3 regions of the Pseudobacteroides sp. genome follow, and region 1 is predicted to be linked to each of the others. Evidence: predicted binding sites of a transcription regulator. Region 1 holds the regulator's gene; each other region holds the start of a gene.
What was found. Region 1 encodes HrcA, which represses chaperone genes, less so after heat shock. Its sites were predicted from a motif close to TGTTAGCACTCNNNNNNNNNGAGTGCTAACA; they were not measured.

Region 2: a site for HrcA is predicted at 3,714-3,744, ahead of groES (co-chaperone GroES). Genes of this name have one in related genera too.
Region 3: a site for HrcA is predicted at 3,081-3,111, ahead of htpG (molecular chaperone HtpG). Genes of this name have one in related genera too.

What each region holds. Positions count from the first base shown of each region.
Region 1 is NZ_DATCTU010000108.1:8,886-14,382, reverse strand. It holds gene dnaK (molecular chaperone DnaK) at 1-1,427, opposite strand, end outside; gene grpE (nucleotide exchange factor GrpE) at 1,451-2,053, opposite strand; gene hrcA (heat-inducible transcriptional repressor HrcA) at 2,092-3,141, opposite strand; gene hemW (radical SAM family heme chaperone HemW) at 3,296-4,444, opposite strand; gene lepA (translation elongation factor 4) at 4,502-5,497, opposite strand, start outside.
Region 2 is NZ_DATCTU010000122.1:78,407-83,903, reverse strand. It holds gene VIO64_RS20800 (phosphoribosylaminoimidazolesuccinocarboxamide synthase) at 1-332, shown strand, start outside; gene hisH (imidazole glycerol phosphate synthase subunit HisH) at 345-965, shown strand; gene hisA (1-(5-phosphoribosyl)-5-[(5-phosphoribosylamino)methylideneamino]imidazole-4-carboxamide isomerase) at 1,024-1,737, shown strand; gene hisF (imidazole glycerol phosphate synthase subunit HisF) at 1,755-2,519, shown strand; gene hisIE (bifunctional phosphoribosyl-AMP cyclohydrolase/phosphoribosyl-ATP diphosphatase HisIE) at 2,600-3,250, shown strand; gene groES (co-chaperone GroES) at 3,771-4,055, shown strand; gene groL (chaperonin GroEL) at 4,108-5,497, shown strand, end outside.
Region 3 is NZ_DATCTU010000032.1:21,330-26,826, reverse strand. It holds gene VIO64_RS04690 (AMP-binding protein) at 1-1,016, shown strand, start outside; gene htpG (molecular chaperone HtpG) at 1,114-3,012, opposite strand; gene VIO64_RS04680 (methyl-accepting chemotaxis protein) at 3,285-5,432, shown strand.

The sequences.
Region 1 (5,497 bases):
GTAGAAGCAGTAATAGTAACCTTCTGTTCGTTTCCAGTACCAAGATCCTTTGCAGAAACATGAACTATACCGTTGGCATCTATATCAAATGTAACTTCAATCTGAGGCACGCCTCTAGGTGCAGGAGGAATTCCTGTAAGCTGGAATCTTCCGAGGGTTTTGTTATACTGGGCCATTTCCCTTTCGCCCTGTAAAACGTGGATCTCAACGCTGGTCTGTCCGTCAGCAGCAGTTGAGAATACCTGGCTCTTTTTGGCAGGTATTGTAGTATTTCTTTCAATAAGCTTTGTACATACTCCGCCTAATGTCTCAATACCGAGTGACAATGGCGTAACATCTAAAAGAAGAAGGTCTTTAACTTCTCCAGTCAATACCCCTGCCTGAATAGAAGCACCTACTGCCACACATTCGTCAGGGTTGATACCTTTAAAAGGCTCTTTACCAAGGTACTTCTTAACAGCTTCCTGAACAGCAGGAATTCTGCTTGATCCACCTACCAACAGTATTTTATCTATTTTATCTACACTAAGTCCTGCATCTTTCATCGCTTGCCTTGTTGGCTCCATAGTCTTTTCAACCAGATCTGCAGTAATCTCATCAAACTTGGCCCTTGTAAGCGTAACATCAAGGTGCTTAGGTCCTGTTGCATCAGCAGTTATAAAAGGAAGGTTTATATTTGTAGTTGTTACACCTGAAAGCTCTATTTTAGCTTTTTCTGCAGCTTCCTTCAATCTCTGGAGAGCCATCTTGTCATTTCTTAAGTCTATGCCGTTTTCCTTTTTAAATGTATCGGCAAGATAATCCATGACCCTCTGATCAAAGTCGTCGCCGCCGAGTCTATTGTTACCATGTGTAGCAAGAACTTCAAAAACCCCATCGCCTATTTCAAGAATGGATACGTCAAAGGTTCCTCCACCCAAGTCAAATACCAGTATTTTCTGGTCATGTTCCTTATCAAGACCATATGCCAAAGCTGCAGCAGTAGGTTCATTGATAATTCTTAGAACTTCCAGACCTGCTATTTTACCTGCATCCTTTGTTGCCTGTCTCTGGGAGTCACTGAAATATGCAGGAACTGTAATAACAGCCTGAGTTATTTTTTCTCCAAGAAATGCCTCTGCATCAGCTTTAAGCTTTTGCAGTATCATAGCAGATATTTCCTGGGGGGTGTACTGGCTATCGTCAATCTTAACCTTTCTGTCTGTTCCCATATCCCTTTTGATTGATATTACTGTTCTGTCAGGATTTGTTATAGCCTGACGTTTAGCCACCTGTCCTACCAGTCTTTCGCCTGTTTTTGAAAACGCAACAACTGAAGAAGTAGTTCTGCTGCCTTCTGGATTTGGTATTACGACAGGTTCTCCACCTTCCATAACCGCTACACATGAATTTGTTGTTCCTAAATCTATTCCTATTACTTTTGCCATATAATCTATCCTCCTCTAAATAATCAGTTAGCCACCTTAACCATACTATGACGAATTATTTTATCTTTTAAAACGTAACCCTTCTGAAACTCCTCAACAATTGTACTATCCCCATATGAATCGTCCTCAATATGCATAACAGCATTATGTAGTTGAGGATCAAAGTTTTCCCCTATGGATTTAATTTCCTCAACGCCCAAATCCTTCAGTGCATCCTTAAGCTGTCTGTACACAAGTTCCATGCCTTCTTTGAAAGAACTGTTTGTAGCCGGATCATTTTCAGCTGCTTTTATAGCCCTCTCAAAATTATCAACAACAGGAAGCATGGCTAATACAGTTTCTCCTACAGCATCCCAATAAAGTGCCTCTTTTTCTTTTGCTGTCCTCTTTTTATAATTATCAAATTCGGCAGCAGTGCGCTGGAGCATATTAAAATACTCATCACACTGTTTACTCTTTTGCTCGAGCATTGCCTTTATTTCATCAGTACCAGAAGCATTATCACTGTTACTGCTTGCTGTTTCCTGATCATTCAAACCCGAAGTAGTGCTTTCATTTTCCATCGATGGGTTTGGTGTTTCCTTTTGATTATCCTTCTTGTCATTACCGTTTGTAAATATACCCATATCGTATTGTTCCGCCCTCCCCGTATATTGTTTGTAGTTTAGCTGTCATCCAAATCACCAATATATTTTAGTATTTCTTCATTTAACTTCCTTTTAAGGAAATTCATCGAAGAAATAACCTTTGCATACTCCATTCTGGTAGGCCCAATTACGCCTATAGTTCCAAGTACAATATTGCCGATACTGTATGTTGCCGTAACCAGGCTGCAATCCTTTATCTGTTGAATATCATTCTCTGTACCTATTTGTACGCCTATACTATCATCAATATTTTTGTTGTTAAGAATCTTGTATATCTTTTCTTTTTCGTCCAGAACATTTAAAAATTCCTTTGCTTTTACAATATCCATGAACTCCGGAAAGTTAAGTATGTTAGTAGTACCTTCCAAATAAACATCAGAATAATCTATATTGTTTATAGAATCTATTATACCGTCTATTATCGGTATTAATATTTCCTTCGTAACCCCTAATTCCTTCTCTATTTCCAGCATTATATTGTTGCTTATCTGATCTATAGTAAGACCATTTAACTTACTGTTTAATACATTTGACAGCATTATCAGCAAGTCTGCAGTAACATTATCGTGAATTTTAATAAAGCTATTCCTAACCACATTTGCACTTGTAACCACTATAACAAGTGCTCTGCCCGGCTGAACGGGCACAACCTGTACAGCCTTCAGAATGCTCTTTTTCAACTGCGGAGCAATTGCAATCGATGTATATTTTGTGATCTTCGACATTATCATCGATGCCTGCCTTATAAGTTGAGTCATCTCATTAATCCGCACTTCCAATGCCTGTTTTATTGAGTCAGCTTCTTCAGTAGACAATACCTTTTCTTTCATCAACTCATTGACATATAGTCTATAGCCTTTGTCAGAAGGAATCCTACCGGCAGAAGTATGGGGCTGTGCTAAAAAACCCATTTCCTCCAAATCCGCCATTTCGTTTCTAATAGTAGCAGAACTCAAACCAAGCTCATGTTTCCTTGCGATTGTCCTTGAACCGATAGGTTCTGCTGTGTCAATGTAGTCATCAATAATAGCTTGAAGGATTCTTCTTTTTCTATCATCCAAGTACATGTTCCAGCTCCCCTTTGTTAGCACTCTACTTTATTGAGTGCTAATTATAATTTAAATATATCCCCATGGCAGTTATTTGTCAAGTATTTTATGCTAAAATCCCAAGAATTACAAATATCATATTGATGGGTAACTCTTTCTATATGATATGTGGTTAATCTATATCTATAAACTCCATAAACACCTGATTTGCGTAGTCCAGTCCTGTTTGTGTAAGCAAGAGTCTTCCAGCTTTGTGCTCGACCAATCCTTTGCCAATTAATTTTTTAAACTTACCTCCAAACTTATCCATTATTTCAATTCCATATCTTCCCTTGAACTCTGACTGAGAGATGCCGCAGGTAAGCCTCATTCCAAGAATAATATATTCCGACATGCTTTCTGCTTCATCTATAATTGCTTCTCCTTCTATATATTTACCCTCATATTCCATATAATTTTTAATATAATCTTCTATATTATAAAGGTTATTATATCTTTTTTTGTTAAAGTATGAGTGCGCACCTGCTCCAAGTCCTAAATATTCTTTCGCCTTCCAATATATAAGGTTGTGCTTGCATTCATAGCCTTCCAGTGCAAAATTGGATATTTCGTACATGCCATAACCATGCCCTGCCAGTTGTCTTTTGGCAAGATAATACATTTCTCTGTCCGTATGGTCATCTATTTCATCAATCTCTCCATGCTCATACTTTTCCCAAAAAACAGTATTCTCTTCTATTTTAAGACTATAGCAGGATATATGCTCCGGTCCTAAATCTGCTACATTATTAACCGTCTCTGCCCAATCCTCCAATGTTTGATGGGGAAGAGAAAAAATCATATCTATATTAATATTATTAAATCCAATCTCTCTTGCAAGCTTATAATTATCGACAAACTCTTCTATGCTGTGAACCCTTCCGATGTTCTTTAACAGCCTGTTTTGCCACGCCTGAAGTCCGATACTCAGTCTGTTTATTCCTATATATTTATATGCTCTCAGCTTATCTTCTGATAATGTTCCGGGATTTGATTCGAGGCTTATCTCTGCATCTGCTGCAATTTTAAAGTGCTGGCGGCACAACCTTACAACATCCTCAATATATCGGGAATCCACACTCGAAGGCGTTCCACCACCTATAAAAACAGTCTTTACTTCATATCCCTCTGCTCTTTCACCATAAATGATTATTTCTTTTTTTAATGCCTCAAAATAGGCTTCGACCAACTCGCTCTTATTGGAAAAGGAATTAAAATCGCAATAATAGCATTTTGATTTACAAAAAGGAACATGTATATAAAGCCCAATACTCTTTTCCATAATAGCTCCAATAGAAATAATAAATTAAAAAATATATAGTAGCAGCAGAAAATTTTTTTAAGTATCCAGCTTCAAAACGGTCATAAATGCTTCTTGAGGGACTTCTACACTTCCAACCTGTCTCATCCTCTTTTTACCCTCTTTTTGCTTTTCAAGAAGCTTTTTCTTTCTGGTTATGTCCCCGCCGTAGCACTTTGAAAGAACGTCTTTTCTGTAAGCCTTTACGGTCTCCCTTGCAATTATCTTTCCTCCGATACAAGCCTGTATGGGGATTTCAAACTGCTGCCTGGGTATTGACTCCTTAAGCTTTTCCGCTATTCTTCTTCCCCTTGCATAAGCCTTTTCAGTATGAACAATAAACGAAAGGGCATCAACTATATCTCCATTTAGCAGTATGTCCAGTTTTACTAGGGTAGAAGGCGTGTATCCCATTAGCTCATAATCCAACGAAGCATAACCTCTTGACCTGGATTTTAGAGCATCAAAAAAGTCATATATTATTTCATTTAGGGGCATTTCATATAAAAGCATTACCCTTCCCTCATCAATGTATTTCATATCCTTATATATGCCGCGTCTTTCCTGACTGAGATCCATAACACTGCCCACATACTCGGTAGGAAGCATAATGGAGCACTTAACCATAGGTTCTTCCATTGAGCTGATTTCTGCAGTCGGCGGTAAGTTGGACGGGTTGTCGATGAATATGGTTGTCCCGTCAGATTTGTTGATTTTATAAATAACACTTGGTGCTGTTGTCACCAGGTCCAGATCATATTCCCTTTCAAGCCTTTCCTGAATAATCTCCATATGCAAAAGACCCAAAAATCCGCATCTAAAACCGAATCCAAGTGCAATGGATGACTCCGGTTCAAAACTTAGTGATGCATCGTTAAGCTGTAGTTTTTCTAGGGCATCCCTCAAATCTCCATATTTTGATCCGTCAGCCGGGTATATACCACAGAAAACCATTGAATTTACCTTTTTATAACCGGGCAAAGGCTCTTTCGTAGGGTTATTTGATAGGGTTACAGTATCACCTACCCTGGTATC
Region 2 (5,497 bases), on a different contig from region 1:
GTCTGGCACTTTATATAAAGGCAAGCAAGCATGCGGAAAGCAGAGGACTGATCCTTGCAGATACCAAGTTTGAGTTTGGAATATTGGACGGTAAACTGGTTATTGGTGATGAAATGTTTACTCCTGACTCATCAAGGTTCTGGGCAATGGATGAATATGAACCCGGAAGACCTCAAAAAAGCTTTGACAAGCAGTACCTGAGGGAGTATCTTGAAGCATCCAATTGGAACAAACAGCCTCCAGCACCGGTACTGCCAGAAGATGTTGTTAAAAAGACAGAAGCAAAATATATAGAGGCATATGAGCGTATTACTGGTAAGAAGCTGGATTAGGAGTGATGATCTTTGATCGCGATAATTGATTACGGTGTAGGGAATCTGAGAAGTGTTGAAAAAGCATTCTCCTTTATTGGTTGTGAAGCAAGTATATCTTCAGATCCGGAGTTTGTAATGCAAGCTGACGGAGTTGTTCTGCCAGGTGTAGGTGCATATTCCGATGCAATGGATAACCTTAAAAAGGCAGGAATGGTTGACGTAGTAAAAAATGTTATTGCGGATAACAAGCCGTTTCTTGGTATATGCCTTGGTATGCAGCTTCTTTTTGATTACAGCGAAGAAGGTGGAAATGTATCGGGACTTGGCATATTTAAAGGGACAATCAAACAGCTTCCGCTGGATATGGACCTTAAAGTTCCCCATATGGGATGGAATTCCATTAAGTCATCAAAGGATTGCCCTTTGTTCACAAACCTGCCTGACAGCCCCTATGTTTACTTTGTGCACTCATATTATCTGGATGCGGAAAATAAAGATATGGTAATAGCAAAAACCAACTATGGTATAGAGTTTGATGTTGCAATCGGCAAGGGAAATGTTTTTGCCACCCAATTTCATCCTGAAAAGAGCGGTGAAGTAGGGCTTAATATTTTGAAAAATTTTAAGAATTTATTAAAATCAAATATTTAATTTACTTATGAAACAATGAAAAGTATTTTAAATCGGTATTAATTCAGGAGGAATCTAAATGAAAATTTATCCGGCTATTGATGTTAAAGACGGAAGATGCGTAAGGCTGGTCCAGGGGAAATTCAATGATGTTACTGTTTATTCCGACAATCCGGTGGACATGGCATTAAAATGGGAGAGCCTTGGGGCAGAGTATCTTCATGTTGTTGATCTGGACGGAGCTAGGGTTGGTGAACCCGTAAACACCGCAGTAATAAGCGAAATGGCGGTTAAGCTCGGCATTCCTGTGCAATTGGGCGGTGGAATCCGTTCCATCGAAATGATTGAAATTCTTCTTTGTAAAGGCATACAGAGAGTCATATTGGGTACATCTGCCGTTAATGACCAGGAGCTTGTTAAAAATGCCGTAAAGACCTTTGATAACAACCTTGTTATAGGTATCGATGCCAAAGACGGATTTGTTGCAATTGAAGGTTGGGCTAAGACCAGCAGCTTCACTGCCATTGGATTTGCTAAAAAGATGGAAGAGCTTGGTGCCAAGACTATTATTTATACAGATATCGATACTGACGGAATGCTGTCGGGGCCAAATCTTAAAGCAATGGAAGAAATGGTTAAGGCAGTAGACATAGAAATCATCGCTTCTGGTGGAGTCAGCAGCATTGAGGACATAAAAAACCTTAAAAATGTTGGTGTTTCAGGAGCAATTATCGGAAAAGCATTATATACGGGAAATATAGATTTGGCTGAGGCAATAAAAGTAGCCAAATAAAAAGAGGTTGGTTGATTATGCTGACAAAAAGGATTATACCCTGTCTTGATGTTCATGCAGGGAGAGTTGTAAAAGGTGTTAATTTTGTTAATATAAAGGATGCGGGGGACCCCGTTGAGATAGCAGCTATATATGATAAGGCTGGGGCAGATGAGCTTACTTTTCTCGATATCACAGCATCAAGCGATGCAAGAAGCATTATTCTTGATGTTGTAAGGAGAGTGGCTGAGCAGGTGTTTATTCCATTTACTGTTGGTGGGGGAATAAGATCGGTTGACGATTTCAGGGAAATTCTTCTTGCGGGTGCCGACAAGATATCGGTAAACTCTGCAGCCCTAAAAAGGCCTGACCTTATATCGGAGGCTGCCTGGAGGTTTGGAAGCCAGTGTGTGGTAGTAGCAATAGACGCAAAGAAGAATGGGGAGAGAAACAGCTGGGATGTATACCTTAACGGCGGCAGGGTGAATACCGGGAAGGATGCAATCCAGTGGGCCATTGAGGCTGAAAAGCTGGGTGCAGGCGAAATTCTTCTTACCAGCATGGACTGTGACGGAACAAAAGCTGGATATGACATTGAGCTTACAAGAAAAATATCTGAAAATGTCAAAATTCCTGTTATCGCATCCGGTGGTGCAGGCACTATGGAGCATTTTTATGAAGCTTTGACGGATGGCAAGGCCGATGCAGTATTGGCAGCATCCCTGTTCCATTTCAGGGAAATGGAGATATGTGATCTTAAGAGCTACTTAAGAGAGCGGGGCATTGAGGTTCGGAAAGAATAAATAAAATTTAGTACTAACGAAGATGGTATTAAAAATAGTATTTAAAAATCAATATTAATTGTTTTAAGGGGTCGTCTAATATGGATTATTTAGTAACAAACTTAAAGTTTGACAGTAATGGCCTGATTCCTGTAATAACTCAGGACTGTAAGACAAATGAGGTCCTAATGCTTGCGTACATGAATAAGGAAGCTTATGAAAAAACAGTCGAAACGAAGAAGGTTCACTATTGGAGCAGGAGCAGAAGCAAGCTTTGGCTAAAGGGTGAAACATCCGGCCATTACCAGTATGTCAAGTCAATATGTATTGATTGTGACAATGATACACTTCTCATTAAAGTGGAGCAGGTTGATGCAGCATGCCATACAGGCCACTATACATGCTTCTACAGGGATATGAATGAGGATGGAAGCATTAAAGAAAATTCCGATGCAGAAAATAATACTGTCGATAAAGCTGCAATTCTTCAAGAGGTTTACAATGTAATTGCAGATAGAAGAGTAAACCCCAAGGAAGGGTCATACACAAACTATCTCTTTGATAAGGGGATTGACAAGATACTTAAGAAGGTTGGGGAAGAAACGGCTGAGGTTATTATCGCCTCTAAGAATAAGGCTGCCGGTGAGATTAGATATGAAATTGCCGACCTTATCTATCATTTATTCGTTCTGATGGTGGAGAGGGACGTGAAACTGGAAGATATTTACGATGAATTAAAGGGAAGACGGTAGGTCTGATCTAAATTAAAATAGGGCTGTTGCAAAGGGCACTTAATCACATCATATTGTGCAGATTTGAAAATATAAGGCACATTATAGAGCGGTTAAAAGCCATTTTGTAACGGCTCTAGTTTTTTGGCATCCTCGGACTCTACTGCATCATCCTACTCGAATAAAATCATCAGGCAAGAGATACCTTTAAAAGCTTTATATTAAATCCAAAAATATTATAAAAGAGATACTTAACTCAATTACTTTTCCAAATCATCAAGATAACCAAGCTTTTCTATAGTTACCTGTCTTGAACAGTCTTTTTGCCAAGCCACTCATAATAAAAATACATGGAATACCGAGAAAATTGATAAAATATAATGTATTACAAATATAAATTTGAATAAACCATGATAATTGGTTGAATTTGAGCTTATTTCCCAAATGAAATATTTGCGTATAAATTGGATATTATATAATATAGTATTAGCACTCGCTAGTGGTGAGTGCTAATAAAATAACAGCAAGGAGGTTATACCTTATGAGAATAAAACCTTTAGGTGAAAGAGTAGTAATTAAAATGTTGGAAAGTGAAGAAACAACAAAGAGTGGAATAGTTTTGCCAGGAAGTGCAAAGGAAAAACCACAGGTAGCAGAAATTGTTGCTGTAGGACCTGGTGCTATTGTTGAAGGTAAGGAAATAAAAATGGAAGTTAAGGTTGGAGACAAGGTACTTATAAGCAAGTATGCTGGAACTGAAGTTAAGTTTGACGGTCAGGAATACACAATATTGAAGCAGAGTGACATATTAGCTGTTGTTGAATAACCTGATAAACTTCAAATAATTTAATCAAGATTCAAAAAAGGAGGCTATACTAATGGCGAAAGATATCAAATTTGGTGAAGAAGCTAGACGTGCGTTAGAAAGTGGCGTTAATCAGCTTGCAGATACAGTAAAGATTACACTTGGTCCAAAAGGAAGAAATGTAGTTCTTGATAAAAAGTTCGGTGCACCGCTTATCACTAACGACGGTGTTACAATAGCAAAAGAAATCGAGTTGGAAGACAGATTTGAAAACATGGGAGCACAGCTTGTTAAAGAAGTTGCTACCAAGACAAACGATGTTGCCGGCGACGGAACAACTACTGCTACATTGCTTGCTCAGGCTATCATAAGAGAAGGACTTAAGAACGTTGCTGCCGGTGCGAACCCAATGATACTTAAGAAAGGTATTTCTAAAGCAGTTGATGCAGCTGTTGAAGGAATTATACAAAACAGCCAGAAGATTAAAGGCAAGGAAGATATCGCTAGGGTTGCTTCCATATCAGCTAATGACGATGTTATAGGTACACTTATTGCTGATGCAATGGAAAAAGTAACTAATGACGGAGTTATTACTGTTGAAGAATCCAAAACAATGGGAACTAACCTTGAAGTTGTTGAAGGTATGCAGTTTGACAGAGGTTATGTTTCACCATATATGGTGACAGACACTGAAAAGATGGAAGCTGTTTTGGACGATCCATATATATTGATCACTGACAAGAAGATAACAAATATCCAGGATGTATTACCTCTTTTAGAGCAGATAGTACAGCAGGGCAAAAAGCTTGTTATCATAGCTGAAGATGTTGAAGGCGAAGCACTAGCAACATTATTGGTTAACAAATTAAGAGGAACATTTACTTGTGTTGCTGTTAAGGCACCAGGTTTTGGTGATAGAAGAAAGGCTATGCTCCAGGATATAGCAATACTCACAGGCGGTGAGGTTATAACTGAAGATTTGGGCCTTGATATAAAAGAAACTACTGTTTCACAGCTTGGTAGAGCAAGACAGGTTAAAATACAGAAAGAGAATACCATTATCGTTGATGGTGCAGGAAGCCAAGATGAAATTAAAAAGAGAGTTGCTTCAATTAAAGCTCAGATAGAAGAAACTACTTCTGACTTTGATAGGGAAAAACTCCAGGAAAGACTTGCAAAATTGGCTGGTGGAGTTGCTGTTATCCAGGTTGGTGCTGCAACAGAAACCGAAATGAAAGAAAAGAAATTAAGAATTGAAGATGCACTTGCTGCAACTAAAGCAGCTGTGGAAGAAGGTATTGTTGCTGGTGGCGGTACTGCACTCATCAACGCTATTCCAAACGTAGCTAAGCTTCTTGAAGGAAGTGTAGGAGACGAAAAGACAGGTATTCAGATCATATTGAGATCACTCGAAGAGCCTGTTAGACAAATAGCTGCAAATGCAGGACTTGAAGGTTCTGTAA
Region 3 (5,497 bases), on a different contig from region 1:
AGATGGTAAGGCATAATTATACATACCCGCTTGGCCACATCCTCACATCCAGGTACTGGCAAAACACTGTTGATGACGGCCTCCACCTTACTGTAGCCGATACCGGCTGGGCAAAGGCAGTATGGGGGAAAATATACGGCCAATGGCTTTCCGGAGCAGCAGTATTCGTATATGACTATGACAAGTTTGTTCCAAAAGAACTTCTAGAGGTTATTACCAAATACGGTGTTACCTCCTTTTGTGCTCCTCCGACAATCTACAGGTTTTTCATCAAGGAAGATTTGTCCAAATATGATTTCAGCAAGATGAAATATTGTGCAGTTGCCGGTGAACCCCTTAACCCTGAAGTGTATAATCAGTTTTATAATGCAACCGGACTTAAACTGATGGAAGGCTACGGTCAGACTGAGCTCACCGTTACTGTAGCTACATATCCCTGGATGGAGCCAAAGCCTGGGTCCATGGGCAAGCCCTCTCCAGGCTATGATATCGATATCATAAATGAAGACGGTAGCTCCTGTGAGGTCGGTGAAGAAGGTCAAATAATATTACGCACCGATAAAAGAAAACCAGTCGGAATGTTTGATGGATACTACAGGGACCCCGGCCTTACTTCCAAAGTTTGGCACGATGATATTTACTATACAGGGGACATGGCTTGGAGTGATGAAGACGGCTATCTTTGGTTCGTAGGCAGAGCTGATGATGTTATCAAAAGCTCCGGATACAGAATAGGCCCCTTTGAAGTTGAAAGTGCACTTTTAGAGCATCCGGCAGTTTTGGAATGTGCAATAACAGCAGTTCCTGATCCCGATAGAGGGCAGATTGTAAAGGCCACTGTTGTATTGACTAAGAACTATGAGCCTTCCGATGATCTGGTAATTGAGCTTCAGAACCATGTAAAGAAGGTTACTGCTCCATATAAATATCCTAGAATAATCGAATTTGTGAAAGAGCTCCCAAAAACAATAAGCGGCAAAATCCGCAGGGTAGAAATAAGAGATAACGATAAATAGCGTTGATTTTTATCATAAGGAATTGCGGTGCAAAATATTATATTTCCAGATAATAACAAAAGGGACCAAACAGGTCCCTCTTATTATTCCGGCAATATTAATTAGTCTCTACCAATCTGGTCAGCAACATGTTGCTTCTCTCAATGAATTTGGTCATCGCATCCGCACTAAGCTGCTTATGGCTCATCATTGCAAGATCATATATATGCTCACAGATAAGCTTTACTTCATCCTTACGCTCATCCTTGTCCTTAATGTTTATGACCTTTTTGATCAAATCATTGTTTTTGTTAAGAACCAGTGTTTCTTCATTTCCAAACATGTGGCTCATATCGAACCCACCGAATCTTGCCGACATCTCCTGCATTCTCCTTGAATGCTCATCTAGGAGAATCATTCCCGGTACACTGGCTGCTTTGAGGCTTTCCACCTTAAGCTTCAGCTTATCATTGCCAAGTGCGTCCTTAAACAGCCTTTCAAAGCTTTCCTGAAGCTCTTTGGATGCATTTTCATCAACATTTTCTTCCTTCTCCTTAAGGCTTTCCGAAAGATCGGAGTCAATTCTCAAAAACTTAACCTCGGTTTGCTTGGATTCTAAAAAGCTTATGAAATGGTTATCTATCATTGTTGATAAAATAACCGCTTCCATTGCGTTATCCTTAAATAGTTTGATATATTGGGCCTGCTGCCTCTCATCCGAAACATAGAAAATCTTGTTTTCGTGCTTCTCCTTATTGCGTTCTAAATACTCCTTCTGAGAAACATAATCGCCATTGGTTGTCTTATAAATTACAATATCCTTAACCCTGTCATAGAACTTACCTTCACGAATACATCCGTATTTTACAAATGGGTTTATATCATCCCAATACTTATTATAGTTTTCCCTGTCATTCTCATAAATTGATGTAAGCTTATCCGCCACCTTTTTATTTATATGAGTTGATATTTTATTTACATAACCGTCATTCTGCAGAAAACTTCTCGAAACATTAAGAGGCAGATCAGGACAATCCAGCACACCCTTTAAGAGCATAAGGAACTCAGGTATCACTTCTTTAATATTGTCCGCAACAAAAACCTGATTGTAATACAGCTTAATCTGCCCCTCCATTGTTTCAAACTCATGCTTTAATTTGGGGAAATACAAAATACCCTTAAGGTTAAACGGGTAATCCATATTCAAATGGATCCAGAACAGCGGCTCATTAAAGTCGTGGAACACCTTCCTGTAAAACTCTTTGTATTCCTCATCGGTACAATCCTTTGGGTTCTTGAGCCAAAGCGGGCTTGTATCGTTGATAGGTTTTAATTCTTTTTCTTCCTTATCCTTATCAGCTTCTTTCGCTTCTTCTGAAGGCTCTTCTATAGAATCAAAATACACTTCATATGGAAGGAATGAAAAATACTTTTCCAGAATTTCTCTAACCTTATAGCTTTCAAGAAACTCAAGGCTGTCTTCAGCCAGGAAAAGTGTTACTGTAGTTCCTCTTGAAGTTCTATCCGACTCGCCTATCTCATAATCAATACCGCCTGTGCTGACCCACCTTACAGCTTTTTCATCCTTCTTATAAGACAATGTATCAATCTGAACTTTATCAGATACCATGAAAGATGAATAAAAACCAAGTCCGAAGTGCCCTATTATCTGACCCTCATCGGTTTTGTCCTTGTATTTTTCCAAAAAGTCCTTGGCTCCTGAGAAAGCGATTTGGTTAATGTACTTACCAACCTCTTCAAATGTCATCCCGATACCATTGTCTATAATTTGCATTGTCTTGTCTTCTTTATTAATAACAACTTTTATTTGCCAATTGTCATCACCATCAAGATCAGCTTCACCTATTGCACTTAACTTTTTAAGCTTACTTATGGCATCTGAGGAGTTTGATACCAGTTCACGGACGAAAATGTCCTTTTCTGAATATAACCATTTCTTGATAATAGGAAAAATATTTTCCGTGTTAATTGATATACTTCCGCTCTCGTGCATCATATATATGCCTCCTTAACCATTATTTCTAATAATAAATATTACACTTACATCAGATTTTGTCAAGTATATTTTAGCACTCTTACATATAGAGTGCTAAAATATACTTGACAGTTTTATACACCCCCTTACTATCCTTTACAGTTATTGCAATTTGGCTACCTATAAAGTATTTCATATATTTTGTCGATATTATATTTAATATTACAACCTTGAACATCTCAGTAACCAACAATTTATCCAACAAAACCAATAATTGAAAAGGGGCTTTTTCTATGAGATTTATTAAAATTAATAAAATTACTCATTCTAATTTACTTCCAAAGTTTAAAGAAGTACTTTATAGAATTGCACGCTATTCAAGACATATTGGTATTCAAAAAAGACTTCTGGCATTTTTTATTCTATTATCCAGTGTGCCATTATTAAGTATCGGTATTCTCAGCTATACCAAATCCAGCTCAGCGGTTCAATCAAAGACAGAATCCTATTCCAGTGAAATAATGTCACAGTCTGCACGTAATATAAAAAATGTTTTATTTTTTATTGAATCGGGTTGTAACGAAATTATGAAAACTGTAGAATTCACAGAGACCATAAAGAAATATGACCAGGGCGGAATGCTTAATGGTGAAGCCTCTGAGATAATAAACCCAATCCTGAACAACAAATTCTCACCTACAGTAATAGAAGGCTGTGAAGGAGCAATATACATAACCAAAGGCCAGGTTCTAGGATCTTCTTCAAGCTATCAGACCGGCAGCGAATTTATAAGCATGATAAGCGATTTTGAATCTATTGCTAAAGATGCAAACGGAAAATATGTTTGGATGATGAAAAAGGGTGAACGAACTTTCCAGAATTATATTCTATCCATTGTTGAAGTATATCATGAATTGACAAATGAGCCTTTGGGCACTATTGTAGTTATGTTAAATGAGGCTTTCATAGGAACTATTTTTGATTCAACAAATATAGAAGGTTCTACCAATATCTTTGTGGTGGACAGTTCAGGAACTGTAATTTCAAGTAAAAATAAGAATACACTTAAAATAAATACTCAGTATTCCAATAAAAAATTTATTGATACTATCAAAAAAGCATTTGAAGTAAAAAACACTGATCCAGATCAAAATGGCAAAGCAAATAAGGGATATACTCACCTAATAGAAAACGGTGAAGAATTTTTGTTTTCATATTCCCAAGTCCCCGGTTTAAGTTGGTTTGCTGTTTCAACTATTCCCACATCATTCATACAAAGTGAGTCAATAACAATAAGATCAACTATTCTATATGTAAGCCTGATAATTTTTATCCTTGCAATTATTATTTCGATATTCATTGCCATTAGTATTTCCAATCCCCTGCATAAACTTGAAGGCCTCATGAAAAAGGCCAAGGACGGCAACCTTGATATATCTGTAAACGATACCTTCAATGATGAAATTTCCCACCTAAGCAATAACTTTAATGAGATGGTTGCAAATATAAGAGAGCTGGTTACAAAGGTTAACACCTCTTCAAACCAGGTTCTGTCAAGTGCCGAAAAACTTAGTGAAATGTCTTATTCTTACTACACATCATCTGAACAAATCGCAGTCAGCATGGATGAGATTGCCAAAGGAACCTCTGATCAGGCTTCAAATAATTATAAATCTTTAGAATATATAACCCAATTGTCTGATGATATAAAAAAAGTAGATTGTGATATGAAAAATGTATCAGAAATCATACATGATACCAGATATTTAAGCCAAAATGCAATCCAATCGGTAAAATCCCTTAATGAAAAGTCTCTTCAGACCAGCAAGGTATCAGAAGATATAGTAAATCAAATAAATTCCTTTTATGCAGATATGAAAGAGATACAAAACATTGTAAAATTTATTGGTAATATCTCCGAAGAAACCAACCTCCTTTCATTAAATGCTGCCATAGAGGCAGCCCGTGCCGGAGAGGCTGGGAAAGGCTTTGCAGTGGTGGCTGATCAAGTTAAAAAACTTGCCAGCCAGACAAAAGACTCTTTGGCATCAATAAACAATTCGATACAAAATATACAAAAAAAGGCAGATTTAACTTTCACCTCCGCAAACAAAACACAGGAAATCGTGGGCGATCAATTGAGTGCTGTTAGTGACACAGACACTTCATTCAAAGCAATTTTTAATTCAATGGAAAAAATCATTAAGTATATGAATGAGTTTGAAGTTTCAGTGAATAAAATACTCGACTCCAGCACTAAAACACTTGAATCAATCAATAACATATCAACCGTATCACAGGAAACCGCTGCTACCGTGGAAGAAATAACTGCAACAACTCAGCAGCAGATAGAAGTCATAGGAGAAGTTTCATCTCAATCAAAACTTCTAAGAGAAATGGCAAAAGAACTTAATGATTCGATATCATCCTTCAAGATATAGCAATATTACACTCAATCCACATATATTAACAAAAAATGCAAAATAAATATGTTAATAAAATTGTG